Regions from separate parts of the Faecalibacterium sp. IP-3-29 genome, predicted to be linked through region 2. Evidence: predicted binding sites of a transcription regulator. Region 2 holds the regulator's gene; the other holds the start of a gene.
The links. Region 2 encodes NrdR, which represses ribonucleotide reductase genes. Its sites were predicted from a motif close to CACNANATNTNGTG; they were not measured.
Positions count from the first base shown of each region.

Region 1: nrdD (anaerobic ribonucleoside-triphosphate reductase) is a predicted target of NrdR. The motif match lies at 13,621-13,634, and genes of this name have one in related genera.

Region 1 covers NZ_CP094471.1:2,671,103-2,687,025, forward strand. The annotation lists gene MTP40_RS12740 (dipicolinate synthase subunit B) at 1-152, opposite strand, end outside; gene MTP40_RS12745 (NAD(P)-binding domain-containing protein) at 149-943, opposite strand; gene MTP40_RS12750 (hypothetical protein) at 1,048-1,959, opposite strand; gene MTP40_RS12755 (histidine kinase dimerization/phospho-acceptor domain-containing protein) at 2,145-3,086, opposite strand; gene MTP40_RS12760 (response regulator transcription factor) at 3,068-3,748, opposite strand; gene MTP40_RS12765 (TraX family protein) at 3,753-4,616, opposite strand; gene MTP40_RS12770 (GNAT family N-acetyltransferase) at 4,683-5,201, opposite strand; gene MTP40_RS12775 (LURP-one-related/scramblase family protein) at 5,321-5,791, opposite strand; gene MTP40_RS12780 (GmrSD restriction endonuclease domain-containing protein) at 5,997-7,778, opposite strand; rRNA gene rrf (5S ribosomal RNA) at 7,874-7,990, opposite strand; rRNA gene MTP40_RS12790 (23S ribosomal RNA) at 8,116-10,950, opposite strand; tRNA gene MTP40_RS12795 (tRNA-Ile) at 11,163-11,239, opposite strand; tRNA gene MTP40_RS12800 (tRNA-Ala) at 11,243-11,318, opposite strand; rRNA gene MTP40_RS12805 (16S ribosomal RNA) at 11,446-12,956, opposite strand; gene nrdD (anaerobic ribonucleoside-triphosphate reductase) at 13,775-15,923, shown strand, end outside.
Region 2 covers NZ_CP094471.1:1,483,665-1,499,587, forward strand. The annotation lists gene MTP40_RS07110 (DNA polymerase III subunit alpha) at 1-805, opposite strand, end outside; gene whiA (DNA-binding protein WhiA) at 802-1,746, opposite strand; gene rapZ (RNase adapter RapZ) at 1,783-2,646, opposite strand; gene murB (UDP-N-acetylmuramate dehydrogenase) at 2,660-3,598, opposite strand; gene hprK (HPr(Ser) kinase/phosphatase) at 3,626-4,561, opposite strand; gene MTP40_RS07135 (Na/Pi cotransporter family protein) at 4,890-6,692, shown strand; gene MTP40_RS07140 (response regulator transcription factor) at 6,689-7,378, shown strand; gene MTP40_RS07145 (sensor histidine kinase) at 7,375-8,724, shown strand; gene MTP40_RS07150 (hypothetical protein) at 8,721-9,707, opposite strand; gene MTP40_RS07155 (hypothetical protein) at 9,704-10,528, opposite strand; gene MTP40_RS07160 (spore germination protein) at 10,531-11,985, opposite strand; gene MTP40_RS07165 (DUF421 domain-containing protein) at 12,052-12,759, shown strand; gene MTP40_RS07170 (DUF4363 family protein) at 12,756-13,124, shown strand; gene nrdR (transcriptional regulator NrdR) at 13,224-13,691, opposite strand; gene secF (protein translocase subunit SecF) at 13,740-15,923, opposite strand, start outside.

The DNA.
Region 1 (15,923 bases), 1.2 Mb from region 2:
CGGGTGTTCAGGCCGGAGGCCGCATAGCTCATCACCGGCAACAGCTCCCAGCCCTGCCGCACCAGCTGTTCAGCCTGAGCCACCGCCGCGCCCAGCGTGCAGAAGCTCCCGCAGACCGCAAACGCCACTGTCCCGCGCAATTGCCTTTTCATGGTGTTCCCTCCCTTTCCGCCAGGATCTCACAGACCGTCCAGGCCAGAGCCTCGCCCGCCGTTTCGGGGGCGCAGGCCGTGGGCAGGCTCAGGGCATGGATGGCCCGGTGCCCCAGCCGCCGGGCTGCGGCAAAGTCAGTGCCGCCCGGCTTGGATGCCAGATCCACGATCAGGCTCCCGGGCCGCAGGGCTGCCAGCACGGCTTCTGTCAGAACAGGGGCCGGGATGGTATTCACCACCGTGTCAAAGGCCGGAGCGGCCTGTTCCAGCCGGGCCAGATCTACGGCCCGCAGGCTGAAACTCTCCGCCAGTGCCCGCTGGGCCGGCCGCCGCGCGGCCACCGTCACCTGTGCGCCCAGTGCCGCCAGCCGTACCCCAAGCGCCTGCCCCACCGGCCCAAAACCGGCCAGCAGAATGGCGCTGTTCCAGAGCGTCCGCGTCCGCTCCGCCATCAGGATGCCGATGCAGCCCTCTGCTGTCGGGATGGCGTTGCAGAGGATCAGTTCCTCCCGGGCAAAGTAGTCCATCAGCTCCACGCCCGCCTCCGCCGCGATCTGCCTTGCCTGCGCCGAGAGCTTTCCACCCAGCGCCAGCGCCCCCGGTTTTGCGGCCCGCAGCAGCTCCGCCAGCGGGGTGCGGCTCTCGTCCAGCGGCAGCGGCAGTAAGATGTAATCGGCCAGCGCCGTCTGCTCCGGCCCGCCCACTGCAAACCCGGCACGGGCTAGCGCCCGGCCTGCCGCCGCCAGCCGCGGGTCCGTTCCGATCACCGCAAATCGTCTTTGTCCGTCCATTCCCGGCCCCTCCTCCCCATGGTCTGCGTCATCCTATGCCCATGGAGCGCCGGGTGTGAAAAAGCCGCCGCTCTCCGTCAGGAAAGCAGCGGCGATCTGTTTTTTTATGATATCGGCTTTTCGGTCAGAGCGGCGGCAGAAATTGCCTCCGGCTCCTCCATGTTTCGCGTCCGCTCCACGGCCTCACGCATCCGCGGCAGCTGGACGGCTTCATCAAAATCCGCATATCCCTTTGCGTAGGCAGGCACCATCTCCAACCGGTATTCTGCACTTGCAACGCTCCATTCCCGGATAGAAAAGTGCTCCGGCGGAAAATTCAGCCAGTTTCCACTCTCTCCAAACTGCGAGACCGTGTCCACCTGAATGCGGAACAGATTCTTCGCATAGTAAGCGGTCGTTGCGATATTTTTCCGGTAGAGCTTCTGCAGATCCTTTTCCCGGCTCGTCGCCTTGCAATACGTCACAAATCGGGTGTCTGCCATCCGCTCTCTGGCTTCCAGCAGGCTCAGGATCGTGCCCTGCTCATCTACCAGATACCCGTTGGTCGTTGGGTCCAGCATATACCACTTTTCCTGCGACCGGTCGTAGATCTCCGTGACAACGTGACAATCAAAATCGAAGGGAGAATAGGGCAGGAAGCGCACACGCCGTGCGTAGATTCCCAGTGCCAGACAGACCTCCTCCAGAATTTTAGCCTTATTCAGGCAGTTGATGCCCTGTTCCGGTTTATCCAGACTGTAATCCAAAAGCGCCAGGGCGTTGCAGTCCACATGGCCGTCGTACCACGGGCTGTGCGTCAGCTTAGGCGAGAGGTATTTCAGCACCCGAATTGCCCGCTGCAGGTCCGTGCCTTTTCCTGCAATTTTCTCAATGGGATACTTTTTCAGGAGGTCGGCATACTCCGGGCAGTCCATGCGATATTCCACCGCCGTGCTCTTTCCCGGTTGAAAGCTCCGATTGTTCCGCAGGATTCCACGGTAAACATTGTAAAGGACTTCTGTCTCTTCAAAATTCATTGTTTTTCCCCTCTCTTTTTTGGATAGACGAACGAATGGCCGTAAGTGTTCATTTTTCCCTCTATTTTCAGACCCTATCGTTTTTTATGATACCACGGTTTCCCTGCTCATGCAATGCAAAATGCCCGGCCATGCGGGCGTTCCCACACAGCCGGGCGGCTTCCTTTTTCATCATTCAGGTCTGCTCAGGGCCGCTTATACTTCAGCGGTGTCTGCACCTGAGCGCGGATCTTGAGCAGATAGGTCCGGGTCTGCTCGGTGCCCCGCAGGATGGCCTCCACCTGTTCCCGCTGCTCCGGGGTCAGGGCCTCGTCCTCGGCCAGCAGGTCGGCGTTGCCCTCAATGACGGCCAGCGGCGTTTTGAGCTCATGGGAAAGCTGGATGATCTGCTCCCGCTGCTGCTGCTCCATTTTCCATTGGGCCTGCAGGCTGGCCGTCAGCTCCTGCCCCATGGTCTGCAGGGCAGCCAGTGTCTCGGCGTATTCCCGCACCTGCGCCCCGGAAAAATCGATCTCTTCCACGCCCTTTTTCTCAGCCACCTGCCGGGAGACCTCGGTCAGGCGGGCCGTCTCCCGGGCCAGAAACCTTCTGGAGCGGTGGGTGCTCCATACCACCGCTCCCACCAGCAGCAGAATGCCCAGAATGCAGTGCACCGTCTGCACATCTGGCAGCTTTCCCCGCAGCGCAGGGGCGGCGTAGGGCACGGCATAGTCAAATTGCAGCAGACAGACCGTTCCGTCCTGCAATTTTGATGTCATATAATACTGTGTGTATCCAAAATGCCAGCGGGTTTTCCCCTGCCGGTTCTCCATTGCCCGCTGCAAGTGCCCGGCATCCATGTTGGTGGCCAGCACCTCGCTGCTGTCCGGCGCGGCAAACAGGGCGTAACGGCACAAGGAGTCCAGCTGGGTCTCATCAAAGGTGGCGGCAGTCATGCCCGGCAAAACGTCCTGTGCAGCCTTCTGGCAGGCCTGCGCGGCCTGATTGGCCGGGAGCGCCAGCCCGCTGTTGATGACGCACATCAGCGCCGCAAACCACAACAGCAGCACCAGCACACAGCAAAAGACGGTCTGCACCAGATATCGCAGCAGTACGCCTCGCAGGGAAATCAGCCCTCGTTTTTCCATTGATATCCCACTCCCCAGATGGTTTTCAGCAGTGTTTCCGGCTCTGCTACCCCCGCCGCCCGGAGCTTTGCCCGGATATTTTTGATGTGCTGTGTCACGGCGGTGTCGTCCGCAGTGCCGTCAATACCAAAAACCGCTTCGTAAATTTGCTCCTTGGTAAAGGTCTGCCCGGCGTGCAGCGCCAGATACTCGCAGATGGCATACTCCGAGCGGGTCAGCGGCAGAGGAGTTTCTCCCACCGCCGCCTCCCGCGCGGACAGGTCAAAACTGACCCCGCCGCGCACCAGCCGATGCACCGGGGTGCGGTTCTGCCGCCGCAGATGCGCCGCCACCCGGGCGCGCAGCTCTGCCACCCGGAAGGGCTTGGACAAAAAGTCGTCTGCCCCAATGCCCAGCCCCTCCAGAACAGACGCTTCGTCTGTCCGGGCCGTCAGAAACAGAATGGGGGCATCGGTCAGGCCCCGGATGCGGCGGCAGACGGCAAAGCCATCCTCCCCGGGCATCATCACATCCAGCAGGATGCAGTCCGCCCAATGACAGAGTTGTTCGGTAAGCTCCGCGCCGGAGAGCCGCGTTTCCACCCGGTGGCCGTCCCGCTCCAAGGCAGTGCGGATCAGCTTGCAGAGTTCTATATTGTCATCCACTGCCAGAATATTTGCCACAAGATCACCTCAAAGCGTTATAAACAAGGCAGGATGCCCCATACAGCAAATACACATGGGCCGGGTAGAACCAGTAGAACAGCTGCTTGTGTCCGCTGCCACGCTGCCCGTTGTACAGCAGCATCAGCAGCACCGCCGCCACCCCGAACCACTCATAATTGTTGGTGAACATCTGGGTCCAGACAAAGCCCTCCTGCCGGCAAGCCATCCCGAAGGTCAGCACAAAATCACACAGGAAGATCACCAGTGCCCATACCGTCAGCTGCACTTTGCGCCGTCCACGCAATGCATACAGCAGCGCACCGCCCAGCAGAAAGCTCCAGCTGCCGTCTGTGATGCTGGTCCACAGGGGCAGCGGGCTGGTGATGACAAACGCCACCACCGTGGAAGCCCACGGCATCTGCTGGATCTGGGGGAAAGCGCTCAGGAACGCCACCATCACAAACGGCCAGCCAGCCACCGCCGCGATGGCCGCCACGCCCCTGACCCATTTCTTTTCCCGGAGCCAGTCGATGCCCTGCCAGACGATGCACAGCAGCATCAGATCCTGAAAAATAGCGTTCAGCGGGTAGAAGCCATCCCCGCGCCGGAAGGCTTTGGCGTAGATCATAAAAAATTCCAGCGCTGCCATGGCCGTTCCGATACCCCAGATGCGGATAAAATACCGCCTGCGGTCATGGGTGTGGGCAAAGCCCTCCACCGTGCAGAACAAAAACAGCGGCGCACTGAGCCGCCCCAGCATACTGAACACCGTTGGGATGCAGCCGGTGAACTCGAAGAAATAATGAATGTGATCCAGCACCATCAGCGCCAGTGCAATGGTCTTGAGCTGGGTACCGTCCAGCCCGTTTTTCAATTTTGTCAGCATACAAATTCCCCTTTCGATGATGCTATCATTGTAACAGGGAAATCTGTAGGAATTCTAAGGGAGAACTTATTTTTCCAGATAATAGCACACCAGATCCGTGGGGCCGCGCTCTGCATGGCGCATGGCCTTGTGTTCGATGCCCTCATAGGTGAAGCCCAGCATTTTCAGCAGCTCCCCGGAGATGGTGTTATAGGCATAATGCCCACCCGTGAAAAGCACCGTATCCGTTTTCTCGAAGAACGCCTGAATCACAGCCGCCAGCGCTTCCCGGGCATAGCCCTGCCGCCGGACATCCGGGGCCATCTCAATGCCCAGCTCCCAGCCGGGCACGGCACGCTCGGCATCCATCAGCGAGATCACGCCGATCACACGCCCATCTGCCTTGCGGACAACGCTGTAACGGGTCTGTCCCGCAAATTTCTGCATCAGACGGTCATATTCCTCATCCATTGCATCAAAGGCATGATAACCGCCGCAATCCAGCGTGGTCTGCTCATCCGAGAAAATCGCAAATACGTCCTGCGCGTCCTCCACCCGGAACTGCCGCAGCTGCAGACGCTCTGTCTCGATTTCAAACACTTCCATTTGTACCTCGTTATTTTCAGGTTCTATCGTACTTTTTAATGATACCACTGTTTTCCGACCTGCGCAATGTAAAAAGCCCGGCCATGCGGGCACTCCCACACAGCCGGGCCAATTCAATTTCATTTTGCAGAACACTTTTCAGCATCGATGGCCAGCACGAACATCAGCACATGGAGCGCGTCTGCCGGGTCAACGATATCCAGCACATAGGTGTCTGTCCATTGCAGCAGCTCTTTGGAAACCGTTGCGACTGTCTCTCCCACCGGCTTTGTAATGGTGTAATCCCACCCAGGGAAATCTCCCTCCACATGCCAGCCGTTGAAATCGATGTTATACTTGGGCTTGAACCAGCCCAGTTCCTTTTCGAGGCAGCCGATATAATTTTCACCCTCATAGAGTTCAAACTTGGGCAGCCAAGTCAGCACCTCCTGCTTGACAGTACCAAGCTCGTTCTCTTCCGTGTCGAAGATTTTCAGGCAGTGCCCCCACGAGAGCTGCCCCTTTACCACATAGACCGTGTTCTCGTTTTCATCATAGATATCGTAGCTGTCGAACCACGAAAACATCCGTTGTTTGAATAAAAGCTTCATCCTGCCCCTCCTCTTTTGCGATTTCACCGCAGACGGAATACATACTTATCCCATATACGATTCAGGGACGGGTTTTAAGGCGCCCTCCCGACAGAAAATTCGATTTTCTCCTAACAGAAGGACTTATCTCAGATTCTAGTTCGTCGAAATCACACAGCCCGCCACGTGAAATGCTCGTGCAGCAGGGTCGCTTTTTGTTCTTTGGTCATTCGCAGAGTTTCTTGTACGCTTTCTGCACGATTTGTGCCATCCGCAGTCTGCGCTCTTTCAAAAACTCTATATATTCCATCTTTTCAAAATCCGGTGGAAGGGCATGATCCTCGCAGGTTTTGTGGTATTCTGTTTCCCCCATCCGGTTCCGATAACGTTCCACATACTCCACCGGCGGGTCATCAGAGATATCAATGTTGGTCACATAATCCAAATAAGTAAAATTTGCAATCTGATTGCGTTCTCGGTCGGTCATATAGCCAATCTGTGTCAGGTAATTTTTAGGGAAAATGTGATGCTTGTCGACCGCATTCTTGGTTCCGCTTGCTCCAAGAATGAAATACTTTGACACCGGCGTCGCACTGAACAGCATCGGTGTATTTAATACGACCTGCGCTGCAATATAGCCGTTCCAGGCCGGAGAGATTGCCGCAGCGCTGTTCAGTTCGTTCGGCAGCGTCAGTCGGAAGTAATCTTCCGTAAACCGCGTTGTAATCGTCCGCTCAATGTACGCGATAAACTGCTCCGCATCATGAACATTTCTCAGGTCAGCAAACTGCTTTTCTACTTCGCTTTCGGTCGATCCGGTGTAAAAGTAGGTAATAGCACCCATAAAAAACCATTTGGCAATCGTCTTTTTGAGCCTGACCGCATCCAGTTTATAGTCATATTTTGCAATCAGGTAAAGTACATAGCTAAAAACCACCGCATTGGATGATGCAATCTGTGTTTTGCTGATGTATCCTGCCTCTCCAATGCAGTTCAAAAATGCATGCCAGTTGTTCAGATCCATCACCTTGAGCAGGGCTTCTTTGAACTTCGCAAGATTCTCCTGTCGCTCCTCGGCAGAATACTTTCCGGTTTCCAGATTTTTCCCTCGTAGCAGCATATATGCATAGCGCAGTCTTGCCCTGCGGAAACCAACACCGACAGCCATTCGGATCAGATGGGATGGCTCGATTGCAATGATGTTATTATAGGACGTTCCACTTGCCGGGATGCGGGATTGCTCGCAGAACAGGTTCATCTGGTCACTGGTCTCATTTTCATAAACCGAGATCAGGGTCTGGATAAAATTATTCTCTGTCAGGCTTTGTCCACCAGAGTTGACCCGCACAAAAATATCTGCTACATCTTCCTCTCTGGCATTGTAGCTGATTTCCAATGTCGGAAGTGAATACTCTGAAAGGTTAAGCAAATCATTTATATTATTTTCGATCAGATCTTCTTCCGCATCTGTCAGCGCTTTCTCTTCACGCTTGTTCCTTGCTTCGTTTACTGCCCGGATATACTTACGTCGAAAAGCACTAATCGTATTATTTTCTTTTGCCAAAAAGACATCCGACACCTTGGGAATCCATTCCGGCGTCCGCTCAAACGCAGACGTCCACACCGCAAATTCTCGCGTCAACGGATTGAAAGAGATTTTAATTTCACGCTCCACAAAGTTTTTATCTTTTACTTTCACGCCATACATCGACGCTACAAGCGCCGTCAGGCGTTGCTGCCCATCAATAACCAGTTCTTTTGGCTCTGTATAGATTTTACCGTTAATGCCTATGCCGCTTTTCTTCTCATCATAATCCGCTGGTGACTCCCACAGCATAATGTATCCGATTGGATAGCCTTTCAGCATCGAATCGTAGAGCTCACGTATCTTATTATCTTTCCAGACAAACGGCCTTTGCAAATCAGGCAGTCCGATTTTTCCGATTCGGACATCTCGTACCAGATCGCCGACTTTGCTTGGAATATTTTTAAACAGTTCCGTTGCCATTTTTTCTGCCTCCTTTTCTTTATTATAATAAACCGATGTACAAAACACAACAACAAAAACCGCCCTGAGAAATCCCTCAGAGCGGTTTTACATTAAGTCGGCGACTACCTATTTTCACGCGCCGTTTCCAGCGAACTATCTTGGGCACGAGTGAGCTTAACTTCTGTGTTCGGAATGGGAACAGGTGGAACCTCACCGTCATCGTCACCGACCAATATGACTGGTTCAGTATAACATTTCTGTTCTACTTTGTCCAGTGTTTCTTAGAAGGACGTGCCTTCAAAACTGAATAATCACTGCTCACATTTTGTCATTGACTTGAGAATTCAAGCGAATTGTGGTCAAGCCCTCGATCTATTAGTACACACTTGCTGAATGGATCGCTCCACTTACACATCGTGCCTATCAACCTCGTAGTCTACAAGGGATCTTACCTGATTCAATCAGTGGGATATCTTATCTTTGGGTCGGCTTCACGCTTAGATGCTTTCAGCGTTTATCCGATCCGTACGTAGTTGCCCAGCTATGCTCCTGGCGGAACAACTGGTGCGCCAGAGGTACGTCCGTCCCGGTCCTCTCGTACTAGGGACAGCTCCCATCAAATATCCTGCGCCCACGACAGATAGGGACCGAACTGTCTCACGACGTTCTGAACCCAGCTCGCGTACCGCTTTAATTGGCGAACAGCCAAACCCTTGGGACCGAATACAGCCCCAGGATGCGATGAGCCGACATCGAGGTGCCAAACCTCCCCGTCGATGTGGACTCTTGGGGGAGATCAGCCTGTTATCCCCAGGGTAACTTTTATCCGTTGAGCGATGGCATTTCCACTCACATACCACCGGATCACTAACTCCAACTTTCGTTACTGCTCGACCCGTCAGTCTCGCAGTTAGGCTCGCTTCTGCGTTTGCACTCTTTTGCTTGATTTCCGTTCAAGCTGAGCGAACCTTTGAACGCCTCCGTTACTCTTTAGGAGGCGACCGCCCCAGTCAAACTGCCCACCTAACAATGTCCCCCGACTCGATTCAGAGCCGCAGGTTAGAATTCCAATATCGCAAGGATGGTATCCCAACGGCCTCTCCGCCAAAGCCAAAGCCTTGGTTTCCAAGAGTCCCATCTATCCTGTGCATGCAACATCGAAACCCAATATTAGGCTACAGTAAAGCTCCATGGGGTCTTTCCGTCTTGTCGCGGGTAACCGGCATCTTCACCGGTACTACAATTTCGCCGGGCGGGCTGTTGAGACAGTGCCCAAATCATTACGCCTTTCATGCGGGTCAGAACTTACCTGACAAGGAATTTCGCTACCTTAGGACCGTTATAGTTACGGCCGCCGTTCACTGGGGCTTCGATTCAATGCTTGCACATCTCCTCTTAACCTTCCAGCACCGGGCAGGCGTCAGCTCGTATACGTCATCTTTCGATTTAGCACAAACCTGTGTTTTTGGTAAACAGTTGCTTGGGCCGATTCTCTGCGGCTCCATCTCTGGAGCACCCCTTCTCCCGAAGTTACGGGGTCAATTTGCCGAGTTCCTTAACAACCCTTCTCCCGTTGGCCTTAGAATCTTCTTCCTACCTACCTGTGTCGGTTTGCGGTACGGGCACCTCAGAAATACACACAGCTTTTCTCGCCATCTTCCATCTCAGACTTCGGTACTAATTTCCCTCGATCTCTACCGGAACCAACACCCGGCTCTGAGACTTCATATGTGTCCCTGTGCTTAACTCTTTTGGTGGTGACGGAATCTCTACCGTCTGTGCATCGGCTACGCCTTCCGGCCTCACCTTAGCTCCCGACTAACCTGGAGCGGACGAACCTTCCTCCAGAAACCTGAGGCTTTCGGCCATGCAGATTCTCACTGCATTCGCGCTACTCATTCCGGCATTCTCACTTCTATACACTCCACAGCCGCTTGCGCTACTGTTTCTCCGCGTATACAACGCTCCCCTACCCAATACATTTCTGTATTGCCTAAGCTTCGGTGTCAGGTTTAGCCCCGTTAAATTCTCCGCGCAAAGACGCTCGACCAGTGAGCTATTACGCACTCTTTGAATGAGTGGCTGCTTCTGAGCCAACATCCTGGTTGTCTGCGTATCTTCACATCGTTTTCCACTTAACCTGACTTTGGGACCTTAGCTGTAGATCTGGGCTGTTTCCCTTTTGACAATGACATTTATCTGACACTGTCTGACTCCCAAGCATCAATACTCTGGCATTCTGAGTTTGATAAGCTTCGCTAACCTCTCGGCCGCTAGGCTATTCAGTGCTTTACCTCCAGGTATCTAACTTGAGGCTAGTCCTAAAACTATTTCGGGGAGAACCAGCTATCTCCGGGTTCGATTGGAATTTCTCCGCTACCCACAGTTCATCCGCCGCCTTTTCAACGGAGGTCGGTTCGGTCCTCCATGGAATTTTACTTCCACTTCAACCTGACCATGGGTAGGTCACCCGGTTTCGGGCCCATTATATGCAACTTAACGCCCTTTTCAAACTCGCTTTCGCTTCGGCTCCAGACCTTAAGTCCTTAACCTTGCTGCATACAATCGCTCGCCGGACCGTTCTACAAAAAGTACCCTATCACGCTTTGACGCGCTCTAGGTGCTTGTAGGCACAGGGTTTCAGGTTCTTTTTCACTCCCCTCCCGGGGTGCTTTTCACCTTTCCTTCACAGTACTATACGCTATCGGTCACTGGGTAGTATTTAGGGTTGGAGGGTGGTCCCCCCGTATTCCGACCAGGTTTCACGTGTCTGGCCGTACTCTGGATCCTGCGCAGCTCTCTCCGTTTTCACCTACGTGGTTCTCACACTCTCTGACCGGCCTTCCCATGCCGTTCGGTTAACAGATTAAGTCTTAAAAGCAGTCCGTACCCCGAAAGTATTTCTACTCTCGGTTTGCCCTCTTCCGCGTTCGCTCGCCACTACTTACGGAATCTCGTTTGATGTCTCTTCCTCGCCCTACTTAGATGTTTCAGTTCAGGCGGTTCCCTCAATGCACCTATTTTGAATTTCAGTGTATTGTACCTGAGTATGAACCCAGGTGAGTTTCCTCATTCAGAGATCTCCGGATCAATGCTTATTTGCAGCTCCCCGAAGCTTATCGCAGCTTATCACGTCTTTCATCGGCTCCCAGTGCCAAGGCATTCGCCCTGCGCCCTTGTTCGCTTGACCATTCAAACTATTCTCTTTCGAGAATGGCTTGTATTTCCTCTTGATTCTCTCTTTTGCCAACGAAGATTATTGTTACCCTTCCTTTTGAAATTGCAATATTTCTTAAAAGAACTTACTATAATCTTTGTTTCGCAGTTATTATTCAGTTTTCAAGGTACGTCTTGGTGATGTTCTTCAAAGCCCGGTCTCCCGAAACTCTGATTTTCATCACATGGTGGGCCAAAATGGACTCGAACCATCGACCTCACGATTATCAGTCGTGTGCTCTAGCCAGCTGAGCTATTGGCCCATGTGGTGGAGATTAAGGGAATCGAACCCTTGACCCCCTGCTTGCAAAGCAGGTGCTCTCCCAGCTGAGCTAAACCCCCACATAAGGTTTTGAGTAACCCCTTTTCAGGGCCCTCAAAATCGAACAATATCTACTCTGCTTGTATCTTTCACCTGTTCCAGATGGCCGACCATCTTCGATGTTCTTCCATCTGCCTGACTCCTTAGAAAGGAGGTGATCCAGCCGCAGGTTCTCCTACGGCTACCTTGTTACGACTTCACCCCAATCACCAGTTTTACCTTCGGCGGCGTCCTCCTTGCGGTTAGACTACCGACTTCGGGTCCCCCCGGCTCTCATGGTGTGACGGGCGGTGTGTACAAGGCCCGGGAACGTATTCACCGTGGCATGCTGATCCACGATTACTAGCAATTCCGACTTCGTGCAGGCGAGTTGCAGCCTGCAGTCCGAACTGGGACGTTGTTTCTGAGTTTTGCTCCACCTCGCGGTCTTGCTTCTCTTTGTTTAACGCCATTGTAGTACGTGTGTAGCCCAAGTCATAAAGGGCATGATGATTTGACGTCATCCCCACCTTCCTCCGTTTTGTCAACGGCAGTCCTGCCAGAGTCCTCTTGCGTAGTAACTGACAGTAAGGGTTGCGCTCGTTGCGGGACTTAACCCAACATCTCACGACACGAGCTGACGACAACCATGCACCACCTGTCTCTGCGTCCCGAAGGAAACACATATTTCTATGTGCGTCGCAGGATGTCAAGACTTGGTAAGGTTCTTCGCGTTGCGTCGAATTAAACCACATACTCCACTGCTTGTGCGGGCCCCCGTCAATTCCTTTGAGTTTCAACCTTGCGGTCGTACTCCCCAGGTGGATTACTTATTGTGTTAACTGCGGCACTGAAGGGGTCAATCCTCCAACACCTAGTAATCATCGTTTACGGTGTGGACTACCAGGGTATCTAATCCTGTTTGCTACCCACACTTTCGAGCCTCAGCGTCAGTTGGTGCCCAGTAGGCCGCCTTCGCCACTGGTGTTCCTCCCGATATCTACGCATTCCACCGCTACACCGGGAATTCCGCCTACCTCTGCACTACTCAAGAAAAACAGTTTTGAAAGCAGTTTATGGGTTGAGCCCATAGATTTCACTTCCAACTTGTCTTCCCGCCTGCGCTCCCTTTACACCCAGTAATTCCGGACAACGCTTGTGACCTACGTTTTACCGCGGCTGCTGGCACGTAGTTAGCCGTCACTTCCTTGTTGAGTACCGTCATTATCTTCCTCAACAACAGGAGTTTACAATCCGAAGACCTTCTTCCTCCACGCGGCGTCGCTGCATCAGGGTTTCCCCCATTGTGCAATATTCCCCACTGCTGCCTCCCGTAGGAGTCTGGGCCGTGTCTCAGTCCCAATGTGGCCGTTCAACCTCTCAGTCCGGCTACCGATCGTTGCCTTGGTGGGCCGTTACCTCACCAACTAGCTAATCGGACGCGAGGCCATCTCAAAGCGGATTGCTCCTTTTCCCTCCGGTCGATGCCGACCTGTGGGCTTATGCGGTATTAGCAGTCGTTTCCAACTGTTGTCCCCCTCTTTGAGGCAGGTTCCTCACGCGTTACTCACCCGTTCGCCACTCGCTTGAGAAAGCAAGCTCTCTCTCGCTCGTTCGACTTGCATGTGTTAGGCGCGCCGCCAGCGTTCGTCCTGAGCCAGGATCAAACTCTTTATAAATGATATTTATCACTTAAAAAGTGTTAAATCTCTTTTCGCTCAGCACGCAATCGCTTGCGTCCTGTGTGAATTACTTTGTTTGGAATTGTTTAACGTGTTTTTCCAACACGAAAATAGGTTCCGTTACAAGTTTTTCGATATTGTTCAATTTTCAAGGTCCTGTGCGCCTCAGCCTTAGCGGCTGACGACTTGATTATTTTACCACAGATGTGATTTTTTGTCAAGCACTTTTTTCAGAAGCTTTTCGATCTTTTCGAACTTGTGGCTCGTTTTTCAACGTATCCATATTGGTTCTTTCGCTTTGCTTCTGCCGTCTTCAGAAGTCATTCTTTCCGGCGGCCCTTGGCGCTCAAGTATAATACCATATCCCGACACGTTTGGCAACCCCTTTTTTCACTTTTTTCGTTTCTTTTTGCGTCTTTGACTTTTTGACTAGTTTTTCAACTGCAATTTACACGTTCCTTGACGTGGAAGCTGCGGCGACCTCAGAGACCATTTTCTCTATATAATATGGTATTGTTCCATCCAAACTTCCAGAGAAGTATACACCGCCGTGGATATTACGCCCCGGAATGCAAACACTTTCCTTGCACAGTTTGTCAAGAGCTTTGGCCCCAAATTTTGCTCCAAGATTCTCGGCTCAATTTTGGCGAAACCGCCAAAACACAAAATGTAGTGGTTTCTCCATTGACATATCACTAAATAGTGATATCATAGAATCACATCAATTGAACGCATCCCAAGACTGCTTTGCGGGTGCCTCTTGCGAAAGAGGCACCCGTTTGAACTGCACACAGATAGAACGACGGAGGAACACTATGAAGATCATCAAGCGCAACGGTTCGGAAGTTCCATTTGATATCACCAAGATCATCACTGCGGTCACCAAGGCCAGCGATTCGGTCAGCCGCAAGAGCAGCCTGACCCAGGAGCAGATCCTGTCCATCGCCAACGATGTCACGGAGCAGTGCCAGGCGCTGAACCGTGCCGTGAGCGTGGAAGAGATCCAGGACATGGTGGAAAACAAGTTGATGGACATTCAGGCCCACGATGTAGCCCGCCATTATATCACCTATCGTTATGTGCAGAGCCTGAAGCGCCAGACCAACACCACCGACGAGCGCATCCTCAGCCTGATCGAGTGCCAGAACGAGGAAGTCAAGCAGGAGAACGCCAACAAGAATCCCACCGTGAACAGCGTCCAGCGTGACTATATGGCTGGTGAGATCTCCAAAGACCTGACCGCCCGCCTGCTGCTGGACCCGGAGATCGTCAAGGCACACAATGAGGGCCTGATCCACTTCCACGATTCCGACTACTTTGCGCAGCACATGCACAACTGCGATCTGGTCAACCTGGAGGATATGCTGCAGAACGGCACCGTGATCTCCGGCACCTATATTGAAAAGCCCCACAGCTTTTCCACCGCCTGCAACATTGCCACCCAGATCATTGCGCAGGTGGCATCCAACCAGTACGGCGGCCAGAGCATCAGCCTGACCCATCTGGCTCCCTTTGTGGATGTCTCCCGCAAGAAGATCGCCGCTGAAGTCGAAGCGGAGATGGAAGGGCTGGACGTTACCCCGGAGCGCAAGAAGGAGATCGTGGAGCGCCGCCTGCGCAACGAGATCAACCGCGGTGTCCAGACCATCCAGTATCAGGTCGTGACCCTGATGACCACCAACGGTCAGGCCCCCTTCATCACCGTGTTCATGTATCTGGGAGAAGCCCGCAACGCACAGGAAAAGGCCGACCTTGCCATCATCATCGAGGAGACCATCCGTCAGCGCTATCAGGGCGTGAAGAACGAGGCCGGTGTCTGGATCACCCCCGCCTTCCCCAAGCTGATCTATGTGCTGGAAGAGGACAACATCCGCCCCGGCACTCCTTATTATTACCTGACCGAATTGGCTGCCAAGTGCACTGCCAAGCGGATGGTGCCCGACTACATCTCTGAGAAGAAGATGCTCGAGCTCAAGGTGGACAAAAATGGCGAAGGCCACTGCTACACCTGCATGGGCTGCCGCAGCTTCCTGACTCCCTATGTGGACCCCGAGACCGGCAAGCCCAAATACTACGGCCGCTTCAATCAAGGTGTTGTCACCATCAATCTGGTGGATGTAGCCCTTTCTTCCGGCGGCAACTTCGAGAAGTTCTGGAAGATCTTTGACGAACGTCTGGCTCTCTGCCACAAGGCACTGCAGGCCCGCCATCAGCGCCTGATGGGCACCCCCAGCGATGCCGCCCCCATTCTGTGGCAGTACGGCGCACTGGCCCGCCTGAAGAAGGGCGAGAAGATCGACAAGCTGCTCTTTGGCGGCTATTCCACCATCAGCCTGGGCTACGCTGGTCTGTATGAGTGCGTGAAGTATATGACCGGCAAGAGCCACACCGATGCCGGTGCCAAGCCTTTTGCCCTGAGCGTGATGCAGCACATGAACGACAAGTGCACCGAGTGGAAGAAGGCCGAGAATATGGATTACTCTCTCTACGGCACCCCGCTGGAATCCACCACCTACAAGTTTGCCAAGTGCCTGCAGAAGCGGTTCGGCATCGTGCCCGGCATCACCGATAAGAACTATATCACCAACAGCTACCACGTCCATGTTTCGGAGCCCATTGATGCCTTCACCAAGCTCAAGTTTGAGAGCGAGTTCCAGAAGCTGTCCCCGGGCGGTGCCATCAGCTATGTGGAAGTGCCCAACATGCAGGACAATCTGGAGGCCGTGATAAGCGTGCTGCAGTTCATCTACGACAACATCATGTATGCCGAGTTGAACACCAAGTCCGATTACTGCCAGTGCTGCGGCTACGATGGAGAGATCAAGATCGTTGAGGATGACGGCAAGTTGGTGTGGGAGTGCCCCAAGTGCGGCAACCGTGACCAGAACAAGCTGAACGTTGCCCGCCGCACCTGCGGTTATATCGGCACCCAGTTCTGGAACCAGGGCCGGACACAGGAGATCA
Region 2 (15,923 bases):
CCGGCACCATGGCAAACAGATCGTACATCTCATCCGTTGTTTTAACGTAGAATTCGTCAGTCTGGAACTCCATACGGTCGGCATCCTGCATGGTTTTTCCGGTTTGGATGCAGAGCAGGATCGCCTGCATCTTGGCATCCTCCTTGCGCAGGTAGTGGGAATCGTTGGTGGCTGCCATGGGGATGCCGGTCTCCCGTGCCAGCTTGATGAGCTGGGGCAGCACAATGTTATCCTCTTCCAGCCCGTGATCCTGCAATTCAATGTAGTAATTGCCCTCACCAAAGAGGTCGCGATACCACAAGGCAGATGCCTTAGCGCGCTCGTAATCGCCGGACAGGATCGCCTGCGGGATCTCACCCGCCAGGCAGGCAGACAGGCAGATGAGGCCTTCGTGGTATTGCTCCAGCAGCTGCTTATCCACACGCGGCTTGGAGTAGAAGCCCTCGATAAAGGCGGCAGAAACCAGCTTGGCAAGGTTTTTATAGCCCGTCTCGTTCTTGCACAGCAGGATCAGATGATTGTTGCCATCGATCTTGTTCACCTTATCAAAGCGGGTGCGGGTGGCCACATAGACCTCACAGCCGATGATGGGCTTGATGCCCGCCTTTTTGGCCGCCTTGTAGAACTGCACACAGCCGTACATCACACCGTGGTCGGTGCAGGCAATGGCAGTCTGGCCGCACTCCTTCACCCGATCCATCAGCTGGTCAATGCGGCAGGCACCATCCAGCAGACTGTATTCTGTATGGATATGGAGGTGGACGAAGTCTCTTCCCTGCTTGTTGCCCTCACTGGGTTCGATCATTTCGTTTCCTCCTTTTCTACGTTTTCTTCCAATCTTCTGCGCAGATCTTCTGCCAGCGCTTCCAGCTTCTTCATCCGGTGCGAAAGCCCCGATTTGCTCACGGGCGGGTCAAAGCAGGCACACAGAGCTGTCAGGGACAAGTCCGGATTTTCCATTCGAATGGCCGCAGCCTGCTGCAAGACCTCGGGCAGTGTTTCCAGCGCACCCTGCTCCTGCAAAAAACGGATTGCACGGGTGGTCTGGGCATTGGCCCGGGCCGTTTTGCCCAGATTTGCGGTATCGCAGTTGGTCTGACGGTTGATCTGGTTGCGCAGCTGCTTGACTGCCTTCTGGGCATTCATCCGGGCTGAAGCTTCTGCCGCTCCCATAAACGCAAGGATGCGCTCCACGCTGGCGCTGCTTTTGACGTAAATCAGGTTTACGCCGTTGCGGCGGGTACGGTGGGGCGCAAATTCATGCTCAGCAAGCAGGGCCTCAAAATCCTTTGCAAGGTTGGTGCGTCCGGTCAGAAATTCCAGATTATACTCCTTCTGTGGGTCCGTCACAGTGCCGCCGCACAGAAACGCCGTGCTGATATAGGCACTCACGCAGGTCTGGCACCGGATGAGCCCCGGGTCGATCTGCAAGCTCGTCTCGCTGCCCGTGGTGCCGAACAGCTCGTGCATCCGGCGCACCTGCTCCGACTCTCGGATGCCGAACTCATATACCACACCGCTGGGGCGGGGCTTTTCCAGCACCGTACCCTGCACGCCGCAGCGGGCAAACAGCTGTTCGGCCACACGGGCGGTCAATTCCTGCTCAGTCTGCAGCACAAGGCCCCGTGCATCAAAATCTTTGGCAAAGCAGGCGATGCCATAGGCTGCCGCCCGCACACAGCAATCCTTTTGCAGCTGTAAACTGCGCTGTGCGATCTCTTCCCGTGCCTGGGATGCAAAACTCATGTCACTCTCATTTCTGTTCTCACGGGCTCTGCCGGGTCAGCGCGCCGCATCACGGTGCTGAATGCCGGTCTGATAGCCCAGTTGTTTGCAATATTCCGCGATCTTCCGCGCAAAGGTAATAGAGCGGTGCTTGCCGCCCGTGCAGCCCACTGCAATGGTCAGCTGGCTTTTTCCCTCCTTGACATAGAGGGGCAGCGCATACTCCAGAAAACCTTCGTACCGGCGCAGCAGTTCCTTTGCCTCCGGGTGGCCCATGACAAAATCTACCACTTCCTCATCCAGCCCCGTTTTATGTTTGAGCTCCGGGATATAGAAAGGGTTGGGCAGACAGCGGACATCCAGCACCAGGTTCGCATCCTCTGGGATGCCGAACTTGAAGCCGAAGGACATCACGGTGAGCCGCATTGCTGCCTTTGCCCCGCCATCTGGCGCAAACAAATTACAAATGCGTTCCTTATTCTGGGCCGTGGAGAGAAACTCCGTGTTGATGGTATAGTCTGCCCGTTCCCGGAAGGGCTGCAGGATCTGTCGTTCCTTTGCCAGCGCCTCCCGGGTGGAGATTCCCTCGGCAATGCTGATGGGATGGCGGCGGCGGGTCTCACTGTAACGGCGCATCAGCACATCGTCCGGAGCATCAATGAATAAGATCTCGTACTCGACGCCCTGCTCATCCAGCTGGTGCAGCGCCTGTTCGATCTGCTCGCTGGTGTGGCAGCCGCGCACATCCATGGAGAGCGCTACCCGCTTGAGCTGGTTATCGCCTGCCTTGGAGAACGCCGTGATGCTGGGCAGAAGCTCTGCCGGAACATTGTCGATACAAAAAAAGCCGATATCCTCCAGTGCGTTCATCGCAACCGATTTTCCCGCACCGGAAAGCCCGCTGACGATCAGAAGATCCATACCATTTTCCCTCTTATGCCTTGACCACTCGAATTTCCTTTTCCAGGTCGTACCCGGTCTTTTCCTTTACGACTGCCCGCACCTCATCGCACAGGGCCAGCACATCAGCGCAGGTCGCGCCGCCCAGATTCACCACAAACCCGCAGTGCTTCTCGCTGACGGCAGCACCGCCGTGGCGATAGCCCCGCAGGCCGCACTGGTCGATGAGGGCAGCCGCAAACGCTCCCACCGGCCGCTTGAAGGTGCTGCCGGCGCTGGGCTTATCCAGCGGCTGCTTATCGATGCGCTTCTGCATCAGCTCATCCATCCGGGCCTTGATGGCTGCCGAATCTCCATGCTTCAGGTGGAACTTTGCGCTCAGGATGCAGCCGCCGTTTTCCTCAAAGATGCTGTGCCGGTAGGAGAGGTCGAGGTTTGCGGCATCTTCTGTCACGATCTCACCTTCTCTGGTCAGATACGTCACAGAGACCAGCACATCCTTCATCTCTCCGCCGTAGGCACCGGCATTCATATAAACTGCACCACCCACTGTGCCGGGGATGCCATAAGCAAATTCCAGGCCAGTCAGGCTGCTGTCCAGCGCCGCCTTACACAGAGCAGAAAGCTTCAAGCCCGCACCTGCGATGACTGCATCGTAGACCGCCCCCGGCTCTGCACCCGGATGGCTGACGTTTTCCAGAAAACCGATTCCCATTTTCAGAGCCGTGGTATCCACGACCACGCCCCGGTAGCCCGCATCCTCAAACAGGATGTTGCTGCCGTTGCCCAGCAGGTAATATTTCACATCGCACGCTTTGCACAGTGCGATCACACGGCAGAGCTGTTCCTCCGTCTCCGGCTGGACAAAAACATCCGCCGGGCCGCCGATTTTAAAGGTGCAGTGGGCAGCAAGGGATTCGTTTTCGATAAAGCGGATCTCCTCCGCTTGCAGCAGTTGTTTCAATCGTTCCATAAAACAGGATTCCTTTATCTGTAATCTTCATTCAACGGTGCCGTCCAGACCCAGACGGATCAGCAGCTCCTTGGCGGCATTATAACCCATCCGCTTCTGGCGGTTGTTGATGGCGGCGGTTTCCAGCACAACAGCCAGATTGCGTCCCGGGGAGACCGGGATGCTGGTGCTGGGGATGTTCACGCCCAAAATCTCGTAATATTCGCTCTCCAGTCCGGTGCGCTGATAGTTCTTGGTGGGGTCCCATGCTTCCAGCTGGACCACAAGGTCCAGGCTCTCGCTCTCCTTGACCGCACCCACGCCGAACACACGGGCCACATTGACGATGCCGATGCCGCGCAGCTCGATAAAATGGCGGATGTTCTCCGGGGCCGTGCCCATGATCTGGCGGTTGGAGACCTTGCGCAGCTCCACCGCGTCGTCCGCCACCAGACGGTGGCCGCGCTTGACCAGCTCAATGGCCAGCTCACTCTTGCCGATGCCGCTGTCGCCCAGGATCAGGATCCCTTCACCATACACCTCCACCAGCACGCCGTGGCGGGTGATGCGGGGTGCCAGCTCCAGATTCAGCACGCTGATCAGACTGCCCATCAGGGTGCAGGTCATCTCGTTGGAGCGGAGCAGGGCCACCCCGTGCTTCTGAGCCAGTTCCAGCATCTCGGGAAATGGTTCCAGTTCCTCACTGCGGCAGACGATGACAGCCGGGGGCTGCTGGCTGAACAGCTGGTCCAGCCGCTCGTACCGCTTCTCGGCAGAAAGACCAGAAAGGAAGTTCATTTCGGCCAGACCCAGGATCTGCAGCCGGAGTTTATCAAAGTAATCATAGTATCCGGCAAGGAACAGGCCCGGGCGGTTGACCTCCGCAATCTCGACATTGATCTCTTCCAGCCCTTTCGGGGTGTAGACCACATCCAGACTGACCTTTTCCGTCAGCTTCTTCAGCGAAACATTGAAATTCGCCATCGTTCTTCCTCCTGCACAAATGTTTCCTCTCCCTGCCCGGCAGCACACCGGCTGCGGGGCACGCTTTTTCTTTCCCTTATTATAAACGAGATGGTTTCGGATTACAATGATTCTGCCGGAAAATCTTCATTCCGGAGCCTGCATCCCGTTGCATCCTCCCTCATATCTATTTATAATAGAGATGGTACATCCCCGCACCGGGAAACAGTCATTCACTTTACACGCATTTTACATTCTCTGGATTTCCGATTTTACATTCAAGCTCTATACTCATAAACAGGAGAACATTCCGTCAAATAAACGTGTCAAACAAAGCGAGGAACTTCAAATGACTGTTTTTAATGTATTTTCCCTGCTGGGCGGCCTGGCCTTGTTCCTGTTCGGTATGGACATCATGGGCAAGGCGCTGGAAAAGCAGGCCGGCGGCCAGCTGCAAAAGATCCTGAGCAAACTGACTGACAACCCGCTCAAGGGCTTTTTCCTGGGTCTGTGCGTCACTGCCGTGATCCAGAGTTCCAGCGCCACCACCGTTATGGTGGTCGGCTTTGTCAACAGCGGCATCATGGAGCTGCATCAGGCCATCGGCGTTATCATGGGCAGCAATGTGGGCACCACGGTCACCAGCTGGATCCTGAGCCTTTCCGGCCTGCAGGGCGACAGCTTCCTGATCAATATGCTCAAGCCCACCTCCTTCAGCCCGGTGCTGGCCTTTATCGGCATTCTTCTGTACATGGGCAAAAGCGAAAAGCGCAGGGGTGTCGGCACCATCCTCATCGGCTTTGCCGTGCTGATGACCGGTATGACCGCCATGTCCAATGCTGTGCTGCCCCTGCAGAATGAGGCATGGTTCACCAACCTGTTCATCCGCTTCTCCAATCCTCTGCTGGGCGTTCTGGTGGGTGCCGTTGTCACCGGCATCATCCAGAGCTCCAGCGCCAGCGTTGGTATTCTGCAGGCACTGAGCGCCACCGGTGTCATCACCTACGGCAGTGCCATCCCCATCATCATGGGCCAGAACATCGGCACCTGCGTCACCGCGTTGATCTCCTCTGTGGGTGCCAATAAAAATGCCCGCCGCGCCGCCATGGTGCACCTGTACTTCAACATCATCGGTGTCACCCTGTTTCTGGCTGTTTTCTATGGTGCAAATCTGTTGCTTGACTTTGCCTTTGTCACTGAAACGGTCACTGCCTGGGGCATTGCCGTGGTCCACTCCATCTTCAACCTGACGGCCACCGCTGTTCTGCTGCCCTTTGCAAATGGGCTGGAAAAGCTGGCCATCCTCACCATTCCGGACGATGCCGAAAAAGAGAGCTTTGCTCTGCTGGATGAGCGCCTGCTGAACACTCCCGCCGTGGCTGTGGAGCGTGCCCGCGCCGCCACTGCAGACATGGCCGAGCTGGCCCGTGTGGGCGTGGTGCAGGCCATGAGCCTGACCCACAAGTGGGACGATTCCCTTGCCCAGAAGGTGCGGGAGGAGGAGGAAAAGGTGGACAAATATGAGGATGCACTGGGCACCTATCTCGTCAAGCTGTCCAGCCGTGAAATGAGCCATGCCGACAGCCAGAGTGTGAACACTCTGCTCCACACCATCAGCGATTTTGAACGCATCAGCGATCACTCTGTAAATGTTCTGAGCTCCGCCGAAGAGATCCACGCCAAGAGCATTGAGTTTTCCAAGGATGCACAGGAGGAGCTGCAGGTGCTGGAGGGGGCCGTGCAGGATGTGCTGAGCCGCACCACCGACGCATTCCGCAAAGGCGATCTGCACCTGGCCGGCAAGGTCGAGCCGCTGGAGACCGTTGTGGATGAACTGGTGCGTGCCATCAAGGCCCGCCACGTGGCACGCCTGCAGACCGGCAGCTGTTCCATTGAATATGGTTTTGTTCTGGAAGATCTGCTGACCAACTATGAGCGTGTCTGCGACCACTGCAGCAATGTGGCTGTTGCCCAGATCGAGGTGGCACAGGACAGCTTTGATACCCACGCTTACCTGAACGACCTGCGCTACGGCAACGAGACCAAGGAAAGTGAACAGTTCCAACGCCGTCTGGATCGTTACCGTGAGCGCTATCTCTTCCCTGACAGCGACACTGCACCCGCAGACGCAAAGGAGGAACCCAACAAATGATCTACATTGTAGAAGACGATGCCGCCATCCGCGAGCTGGAGCAATATGCACTGCAATCCAGCGGATACGAGGTACAGAGCTTTGAAACCTCTGAGCCTTTCTGGCAGGCCATGCGCACCGCAGAGCCTGAGCTGGTCATTCTGGATGTGATGCTGCCCGGTGAGGACGGTTTCTCCATTCTGAAAAAGCTCCGCAATACCCCTGCCCTGCGCCGCCTGCCCATCATCATGGTCACAGCAAAATCCAGTGAGCTGGATACCGTGCGCGGGCTGGACTGCGGTGCAGATGATTACATCACCAAGCCCTTTGGCATCATGGAATTTCTGAGCCGGGTACGGGCCGCCCTGCGCCGCTCTGCCCCCGAGGAAAAGCAGAATGTTTATGCCTTCCATGAGATCCTGCTGGACAACGCCCGCCACAGCGTGACTGTGAACGGCACCCATATTGACCTGACTTACAAGGAATACAGTCTGCTGCGCCTGCTGCTGGAAAACACGAACCTTGTTGTGACCCGCGAGACCATTCTGCAGGTGGTATGGGGCACCGATATTTCTGTTGAGAGCCGCACCGTGGATATGCACATCCGCACCCTGCGCAAAAAGCTGGGGGACGCGGGCAGATATATCTGCACCGTGCGCAAGGTCGGCTACAAGCTGGCCGACAATGAGGAGGGCGAGGAAGAATGAAACCGCAGAGCATGGAAGAAAAAATCAGTTACCGGCTGTTTTTCATGGGCTTCGTCGGTCTGGTCTGCACCGCCGTGCTCTGTCTCTTCGTCTTTCACAAAGCGTTCCGGGAACAGGCGTGGACCTCGCTGGAGCATCAGGCTGATCTGGTTTCCGCCGGATACGAGCAGCTTTCCTCTCCGGATCAGCTCTCCGTGTTCGTCAACGGAGACCTGCGCATTACCCTGATCGCAGCAGATGGCAGTGTGGTGTTCGAATCCGCCACTGACCAGCAGATGGAAAATCACCTGTCCCGCCCGGAGATCCAGCAAGCCATGAGGGAGGGTGTAGGCCGTAACTGCCGCGATTCCCAGACCATGGGGTACGAGACCTACTATTACGCCATGCTGCTGCCCGGCGGCGATATCCTGCGTGTGGCCCAGGATTCTGAGACCATCTGGTCGATCTACGACGCGGCCCTGCCCGCCATCATCCTGAGCTGCATTTTGATGATGGGTGCCGCAGCGCTGATTGCCGGGCTGCTGACCCGCAGTCTTGTCCAGCCCATTCTGAAAATGACGGATGATCTTGAGCACATTCAGGAAAACGTTCCCTACCGGGAACTCATCCCCTTTGCTGAGAGCATCCACTCTGACCGGCTGCTGCGGGAAAACAACGAGAAGATGCGGCAGGATTTCACGGCCAACGTCAGCCACGAGCTGAAAACGCCGCTGACCAGTATTTCCGGCTATGCGGAACTCATTGAGACCGGCATTGCCAAACCCGCAGATGTGCCCGAGTTTGGCCGGAAGATCCATGTAGAAGCCAGCCGGATGATCCAGCTGGTGAACGACATCCTGCAGCTGTCGCACCTGGACAGCGTCAGCGAGACCCATGCACAGCCCGACATGGAAACGGTCGATCTGCTGGACGTGGCCAAGGATTGTGTGGAACGTCAGAAACTGAACGCGCAACGCTCCTTCATCTCCCTGACCTATCTGGGCGAGAGCGCCAGAGTGCTTGGCAACCGGGATCAGCTGGATGAGCTGTGCCAGAACCTGTGCGACAACGCCATCCGCTACAATCGCCCCGGCGGCAAGGTCCAGCTCATCACCTCCTGCACCCGGGACGGCCATTGTACCCTGACCGTCAAGGATAACGGCATCGGCATTCCGAAAGATGCGCAGTCCAGCGTGTTCGAACGCTTCTACCGGGTGGATAAGAGCCGGAGCAAGGCCACCGGCGGCACCGGTCTGGGGCTGGCTATTGTCAAGCACATTGCCCGCATCCACAACGCCCGCATCAAGTTGGAAAGCGAAGTGAACGTTGGCACCACCATCACCGTCGTTTTTGAGACCGCCCACTAAAACTGCAAAAAGCTCACGTCTGCCTGCACCTGCGGGCAGGCGTTTTTTGTTGTCAGCGCTTCTCGCACTGTTCCCTGCTTCAGCGCCCGGACTGCTCCCAGAGAGAGCAGATCATACCCGTTTTCCCAGCAGCGCTGAACGGTCTGCACGCAGAGCAGCTCCAGCGCCGCACACTGTGCTGCTGTGGGCAGAGCGGTGCCCGCCCTGCGCTGGCCGGTCAGGGTCACGGCAAAGCCATCTTCTTCGGCTTCCACCGATACCACACAGCGCCGGAACGTCACCTGCCCGCTACCCAGCGGAAAAGTGTGTTCTCCGCTCTGACCCAGCAGCAATTGTGCCATCTGGCTCTCTGCCGGGGTGAGCCGGGTGTTCCCTGTTTCGGTGAGCAGAAGCATTTCCTCCGCATTCTCAATGGCACCATCCGTCAGGATAAGCACCGGAGCCAAAAAGGCGTTCCGGCTCTCGTATAGGTGCGGAGCCTGCGGTGCAGCTTCTTTCACGACCTGCAAAAGTCGTTCCGGGAACAGTTCGTTTTCTCCGTCTGCTGCGGCCAGTTCTTCTCCGGAAAGATCCATGCAGAGGACCCGGGCAGACAAGCCCTGCACCGGCTCCTCTTTCAACACGGTCTCCGCCTGTCGAATGGTTTTTAAAGTTGTTTCGGCATTCAAAAGCAGATACTCGCACAGCCGGTAGCTTGCTTTACGGGGCAGGCCACGCTCGGCTTCAGTCAGAGCCGTTTGCAGGGTGTTTCCCTGCCCGGTGCAGAGCTGTACCTTTGCGGCAGCATCAGAGGCATCGGCAGCGGCTTCCGGAAACTGGTAGAGCAGGCTCACCATCCAACTCTGCACCGCCACCGTGGGCGGGGTAAGAATCAAGGCACGCACCATGCTTTTTTCGGTGTTCTCTGCCCGCAAAAATACCCCGCACCAGAGCACCAGCACCCCTGCCGCCAGCCACCGGAGGGCACGCTGTTGGCCCGTCATGCGTTTTCCTCCGCAGGCGTGGCCCTGCCCCACATCCGCCCGGCCAATTGACGCACCACCTGCACCAGCACGCAAAACCGGAACATTGCCGCTGCCAACCAGACCAGCAGCACAAGGGCATCAAACCGGGAGATGCTGCCCAGCCTGCCCGCCCGCAAAAGCTCGATGCCGGGCAGGGCATTCCCCGCCCCAAACACCAGTTCCGTGCAGAGCGCAAAGCTGCCAGCCAGTATAAAAGCTTTCACCGGAAGCCAGACAGCGCACCGCACCTGCTTTGCCGGGCAGAACAGCGGTAGGGCGAAGTATTCCGGATACAGGGGCAGGATAATCGGTTGAGCATCAGCTTGCATCATCAGACTTTCCCAGTGGAACTGGCCATTCAGCCCCAGCAGGCAGAGCAAACCCGCCAGCGCCGCCGCCCAGCACAGGATCGGCGCACAGCGGACCAGTACCGAAGGTTCCAGCTTCCATCCTGCCCAAAGCAGCAGCGGGAGAAGCCCCAGCATGGCCATGGAAGAAAAATTCCCCCAGCAAAGCTCCTGCGCCTGACGGAAGGTCTCCACAGCCTCCCAGACAAACCAGAGTCCCAGCCCTCCGCAGACTACCCGGGAACGCAAGTCTGTACCCAAAAAACTGTCTGCACGCTGCTCTGCCCCGGCTGTCAGGGCGGTAATCAGAACCAGCGCCAGTGTCATGGGCAGGCCGCGCAGCAGAAAACTGCGGGCTGAGACAGGTGCCCCTGTCTGTAATACACACCGAGCGAACTCCGCAGTGAGCACACTCAGGGTCAGTGTTTTTTCGGAGAAACAGGATCGTTCCAACTTCAACCACCTCGTTTTTGCCAAATGGTAAAGGGCCGCCGGGAAAGTTTTGGGTAGCTGCGCCGGGTCACACCGTCCGGCGAGAGCGGCACCTCGGGAAATACGGCATCCCGCAGGTAGGGCACACCCAGCGCTGAGACCCGGGTCAGCCCGAATAACACGCCCAGCGCGCAGGCGGCAAGTCCCACCGGGCCAGCCAACCCAGCTGCCAGCAGCACCGCCAGCCGCAGAACAGTTGCCACCTCATACAGCGAGGGCGTGACGAACACTGCAATGGATGCGGCAGCGGCGGTCAGGATGACCGGCGTACTCATCAGTCCGGCAGCAATGGCGGCATCCCCGATGATGAGGGCCGCGATCAGGCTGACGGAGTGCCCCAGGGTCTGGGGCATCCGCAGGCCAGCCTCCCGAATGATCTCCAGCATCAGGATCACCAGAAGCATTTCCCCAAACAGCGGCAGCGGCGTTGCCTGCTCGGCGGCCTCGATTTTGAACAGCAGCTGGGGCGGCAGAAGTTCCGGCAGGTAGACTGCCCAGCAGACGAACACGCCCGGTAGGAAAATGCTCAGGTAGAACGAGATATATTTCAGCACCCGCAGAAAGGATGCAAAATAGGCCGTTCCTGCATAGTCATCCAGGCATTCAAAGTTTTCGCAGAACAGGGTGGGCAGGATCAGCGCTGAGGGGCTGCCATTGACCAGAATGACGAATTTCCCCTCTCGCAGCTTTGCCGCTGCCACAATAGGCCGTTCGGTATAGCGCACAGGAGCAAAGGTGCGGATCTTACAGGGAAAGAGCCATGGCACAAAGTAGCTGGAATCCAAAAGCAGCTGCGGCCTGGCCCGCTGCAAGGTCTGCCGCACCTTTTGCACCGCTTTTGGGTCTGCCGTATCCCGGCAGTAACAGAGAGCATACTCCGTTTTCATCTCACAATCGGCTTGACCGATCTCAATGACCAGAGCATCATTGCGGAAGCACCGCCGCAGCAGGCTGGTATTCACCCGGAGCAGATCCGCAAAGCCTTCCCGGGAGCCGCGGAGATTTCCCTCCCCTGCCGGTTCATCCACCGAGCGGGCGTTCAGGCTCTGCACCGAAAAGGCGATGCCTTTTGCGCATCCGTCCAGCAATAGCACTGCCATGCCCGCTGTCATCCGCCGGATCAGGGCCTCCCAGTCCTCCACAGGGTCAGGCTCTGCGGGCAGTGCGGAGTGCTCAAACAACAGCGCAAACACCTGTTCCCCGGTCAGCTGTTCTGCCGGGCCGGGCGGTGTGCGGCGGCTGGCGGCATCCAGCAGCAGCTGCCACAGCCCTTTCAGGCTGGCCATCCCATCAAACAGAACGATGGCTCCTTTGCAGTGGTAAAGCTCAAGCTCCTTCGCATAAAAATCTGCCGATCGGCCAAACCTAGCGTTGAGCTCCGCAAGGTTTGCCGCCAGATGGCTGGAAAGCTGTTCCATTTTGCCGCCCCCTTTCTGGTAGCTTGTCCGCCGGGGCGGCGGTTATACGCTGGGAGGTGTTCCGGTTTGAAACTCTTGATCTTCCGTACCATCCTGATCTATCTCTGCGTCCTGTTTGCCATGCGGCTGATGGGCAAACGTCAGTTAGGGGAGCTGCAGCCTGAGGAATTGGTATCCACCATCCTCATCTCCAATCTGGCTTCCATCTCCATTGAATCTGAAGAAGTACCGGTCACAGCCAGCCTGATCCCCCTCTTTCTCATTGCAGCGCTGGAGCTGCTGGGATCGATCCTCAGCTTCAGGAGCCAGCGCTTTTTCAACCTGATGTCCGGGCGGCCCAAAACCGTCATCCTGAATGGTGAGATCGATCAGAACGCTCTGCGCACCCTGCGGCTGACTGCCGCCGATCTGATGGAGGCGCTGCGCGGCAAAGATGTGTTCGACCCCAGGGATGTCTCCTATGCGGTCGTGGAGACCAACGGCAGTCTCTCGGTGGCTCTGCGCCCGGAAAAGGAACCGGCCACCCTCGCCGACCTTGGGGCAAGGGTACAGCGGGCACAGGCCACCATCCCCTTTGTGCTGGATGGTCAGGTGCTTGCCGAAAACCTGACCACCTGCGGCAAGGATGCTGCCTGGCTGGAACGCACCGCACAGGCTAACAGCCTGCTTCTGGAAGAGATCCTGATCCTGGCGGGCAACGATACCGAGGATTATTTTCTGCTGAAAAAGGAGCCTCGTCAAACGGCGGGGTTCCGGCAAGGGGGTGCGGCATGAAACGTATTTATGTCTGCATTGGCATCGTAGTCCTGCTGCTGGCAGCAGCCTTTTACAGCAGCTTCCGGGTACAGCAATTCGCCGAGGATATCTCCGATGACATCGACACCGCCATGGAGGATATCCGGAACAGCGATCTGACCGGTGCGCGGCAGGCACTGGCCGAAGGAGCCGAGCTCTGCGACACCATGCGGGAAGGCATGAACCACCTGCTCCGCACGCAGGACTTCACGGAGCTGGAAGCCGCCCTGCGCGCCGCCGATGGCCATCTGGAACTGAATGCACCCGAGGAAGCCTTCGGGGAACTGCGCCGGGCGCAGGTTCAGGTAGAGACCCTGGCCTGGCTCTCTCATCGTATTCTTTGAGGATGATTGCTTTGAGCTGAACAGATGAGGCTGTGCACAATAAAAAGCCAGGCTTTCTCGTGAAGTTCACGAAAAAGTCTGGCTTTTAACGCTGGAACCTTAGTTTTTCTCTTTGCGGTCGCCCATCAGTTTTTTCAGCTCCGTGAAAAAGCTCTCGACATCGGCAAACTGCTGGTAAACCGAAGCAAAGCGGACATAGGCCACTTCATCGATCTTTTTCAGCTCCTGCATGGTCAGTTCACCAATGCGCACACTGGACACCTCGCGGTCATAGGAGCTCATCAGGCTTTGCTCAATGCTGCTGACAGCCCGTTCCAGTGCATCGTAGCTCACCGGGCGCTTGGCGCAGGCCCGCAGCATTGCGTTGAGCAGCTTCTGACGGTCAAAAGGCTCACGGGAGTTATCCTTTTTGATGACGATCAGCGGGACGGTCTCCACCACTTCATAGGTCGTAAACCGCATGCGGCAGCGCAGACACTCACGGCGGCGGCGGATCCGCTCACCGTCTTCGGTCGGGCGGGAATCGATGACCTTGGATTCCTCATCGCCGCAATAGGGACATTTCATAAATCGTTCCTCCTGATGTTGGTTCTTGGCCTGTCGGGCAAAACACGGTCAGGCTTTTTTGGTTTCAGCCTTTTTGCTCTTGCGGTCGCTCCACAGCACCCAGGCGGAGGTGGAAACACAGAGCGAGGTATACACGCCGCTCAGCATACCCATCATCAGCGGGAAGGCAAAGGTAAAGATGCTGTCCAGACCGTACAGCTTGGAGACCACGCACATCACACCCAGTGCCATTACAGTGGTCACCGTAGTGATGATGGTACGGCGGGCAGACTGGTTGACCGAGTGGTTGACCAGCTCCTCGAACGGGGTCTTTTTCCCCATCAGGGCACGGTTCTCGCGGATGCGGTCATAGACCACAACCGTATCGTTGATCGAGTAGCCCAGAATGGTCAGCATGGCGGCAATAAAGTTGCCGTCCAGCGGGGTGCGCAGCAGCACAAAGGTGCCAAACACCACCATCAGGTCGTTCAACAGGGCTAGCACAGCCATCAGGCCGCCGGTCAGGCCGCCGATCTTCTTGAAACGGAAACCGATATACAGCAGGATGAGCAGCAGGGAGAACACCACAGCCACCAGACTCTTCTGCAGGAACTTGGTGCCCATGGCAGCGCTGACATTGCTCAGGGACAGCTGGGCAAAGGCATTGTCCGGGTACTGTTCGTTCAGGGAGGTCAGCAGATTCTCCACCTGATCGGTGGTCACGGTCTCGTTGCCGGGCATGGAGATCTTCAGAGTCTGCTCCCCGGTGGCGACATTCTCGCCGGTCTGCAGGGTCAGGCCATTGTTTTCCAGTGCGGTGGAGGCGGTCTTCTGAACTTCGGAGGTGCTGATCTCACCCTGATAGCTCAGGGTGATCATGGCACCGCCCGTAAACTCCGTATCCAGCCGGACACCGAACACTGCAGCACACAGGATGATGGCCGCCATCAGGCAGGTGGAGATGGTCAGGAAGCGCTTGCGCAGGCCCACAAAGTTGATGGGCTTCTTTTCCTTGACTTCCTTGCCGGGCTTGACAGCACCATAGAGCCAGGGATTCCGCAGGGCCTTGATGGAGGCTGCACCGCGGATCATCACACGGGTGGCAAACACGCCGAACACAAAGTTCAGCAGAACGCCGGTCAGCAGCGTGTAGCCGAAGGCGTAGATGGTGCCTGCGGTGGAGGGCCCAAAGGCGAAGAACACGAAGTGCAGGGCCTTGGCGAACAGGCCGTCCGAGGGGCCGAAGGCACCCATCAGCACGATTGCCACAATAACAATAGTCACGTTGCCATCAATGATGGGGGTCAGACCGCGGGCAAAGCCGCTCTTGAGCGCGCCATCCAGCGATTTGCCGTTGTTCAGCTCCTCCTTGATGCGCTCGGCGGTGATGACATTGGCATCCACGCCCATACCAATGGCCAGGATGATACCTGCGATGCCGGGCAGAGTCAGGGTAAAGCTCTCAAACACCGGGAAATAGCCGGAGACGAAAGCCAACGTTGCCGCCACCTGACCGGCCAGTGCAATGCAGGCCAGGAAGCCGGGCAGACGATACAGCAGAGTCATCAGCACCACGATGAGGGCATAGGCAATGAGACCGGCCAGCACCATGGCGCTCAGGCTGTTCTCGCCCAGGCTGGGGCTGACGGTGGAATAGCTGTCCACAGTCAGGGCAAAAGGCAGTGCACCGGAATTGATCTGGCGGGCCATCTTGACCACGTCCTCCTGCGTGAAGGGATTGGACGCGGAACTGGTGATGATGGCGGCACCATCGGTGATGGCCGCATTGACCGTTGCCGTGCTCACGTTCTGATCATCCAGCCAGATGCTGATGGTTCCACTGCTCTGGTAGAGCTCCGTGGTGGCATCTCCGAAGGCCTTGGCACCCTCGTCGTTGAACTTGAGGGCCACATAATATTCGGATGTACTGCCGCTCACCGGGCCGTACTGAGCAGCTGCGCTCTCGACCATGGAGCCGTCCAGGATCAGTTCGCCGTCTGCGCTGCTCCCCTTGCGGAAGGTCAGGTAGGCGGTGCTGCCGATCTCTTCAATGGCGGCTTCGGGATCAAAATCGGTCTCGCCGGACTGCCACGGAAACTCCAGGATCAGGCGGTCGGAGTCATAATCCACATACAGCTCGTAGTCGGTCACGTTCAGGCCAACCAGACGATTCTCAATGACCAGCTGGGCAGCGTCCAGCTGATCATCGGTGGCATCGTAGTTGTCCGAGGGGGCAAACGTTACGTTGACACC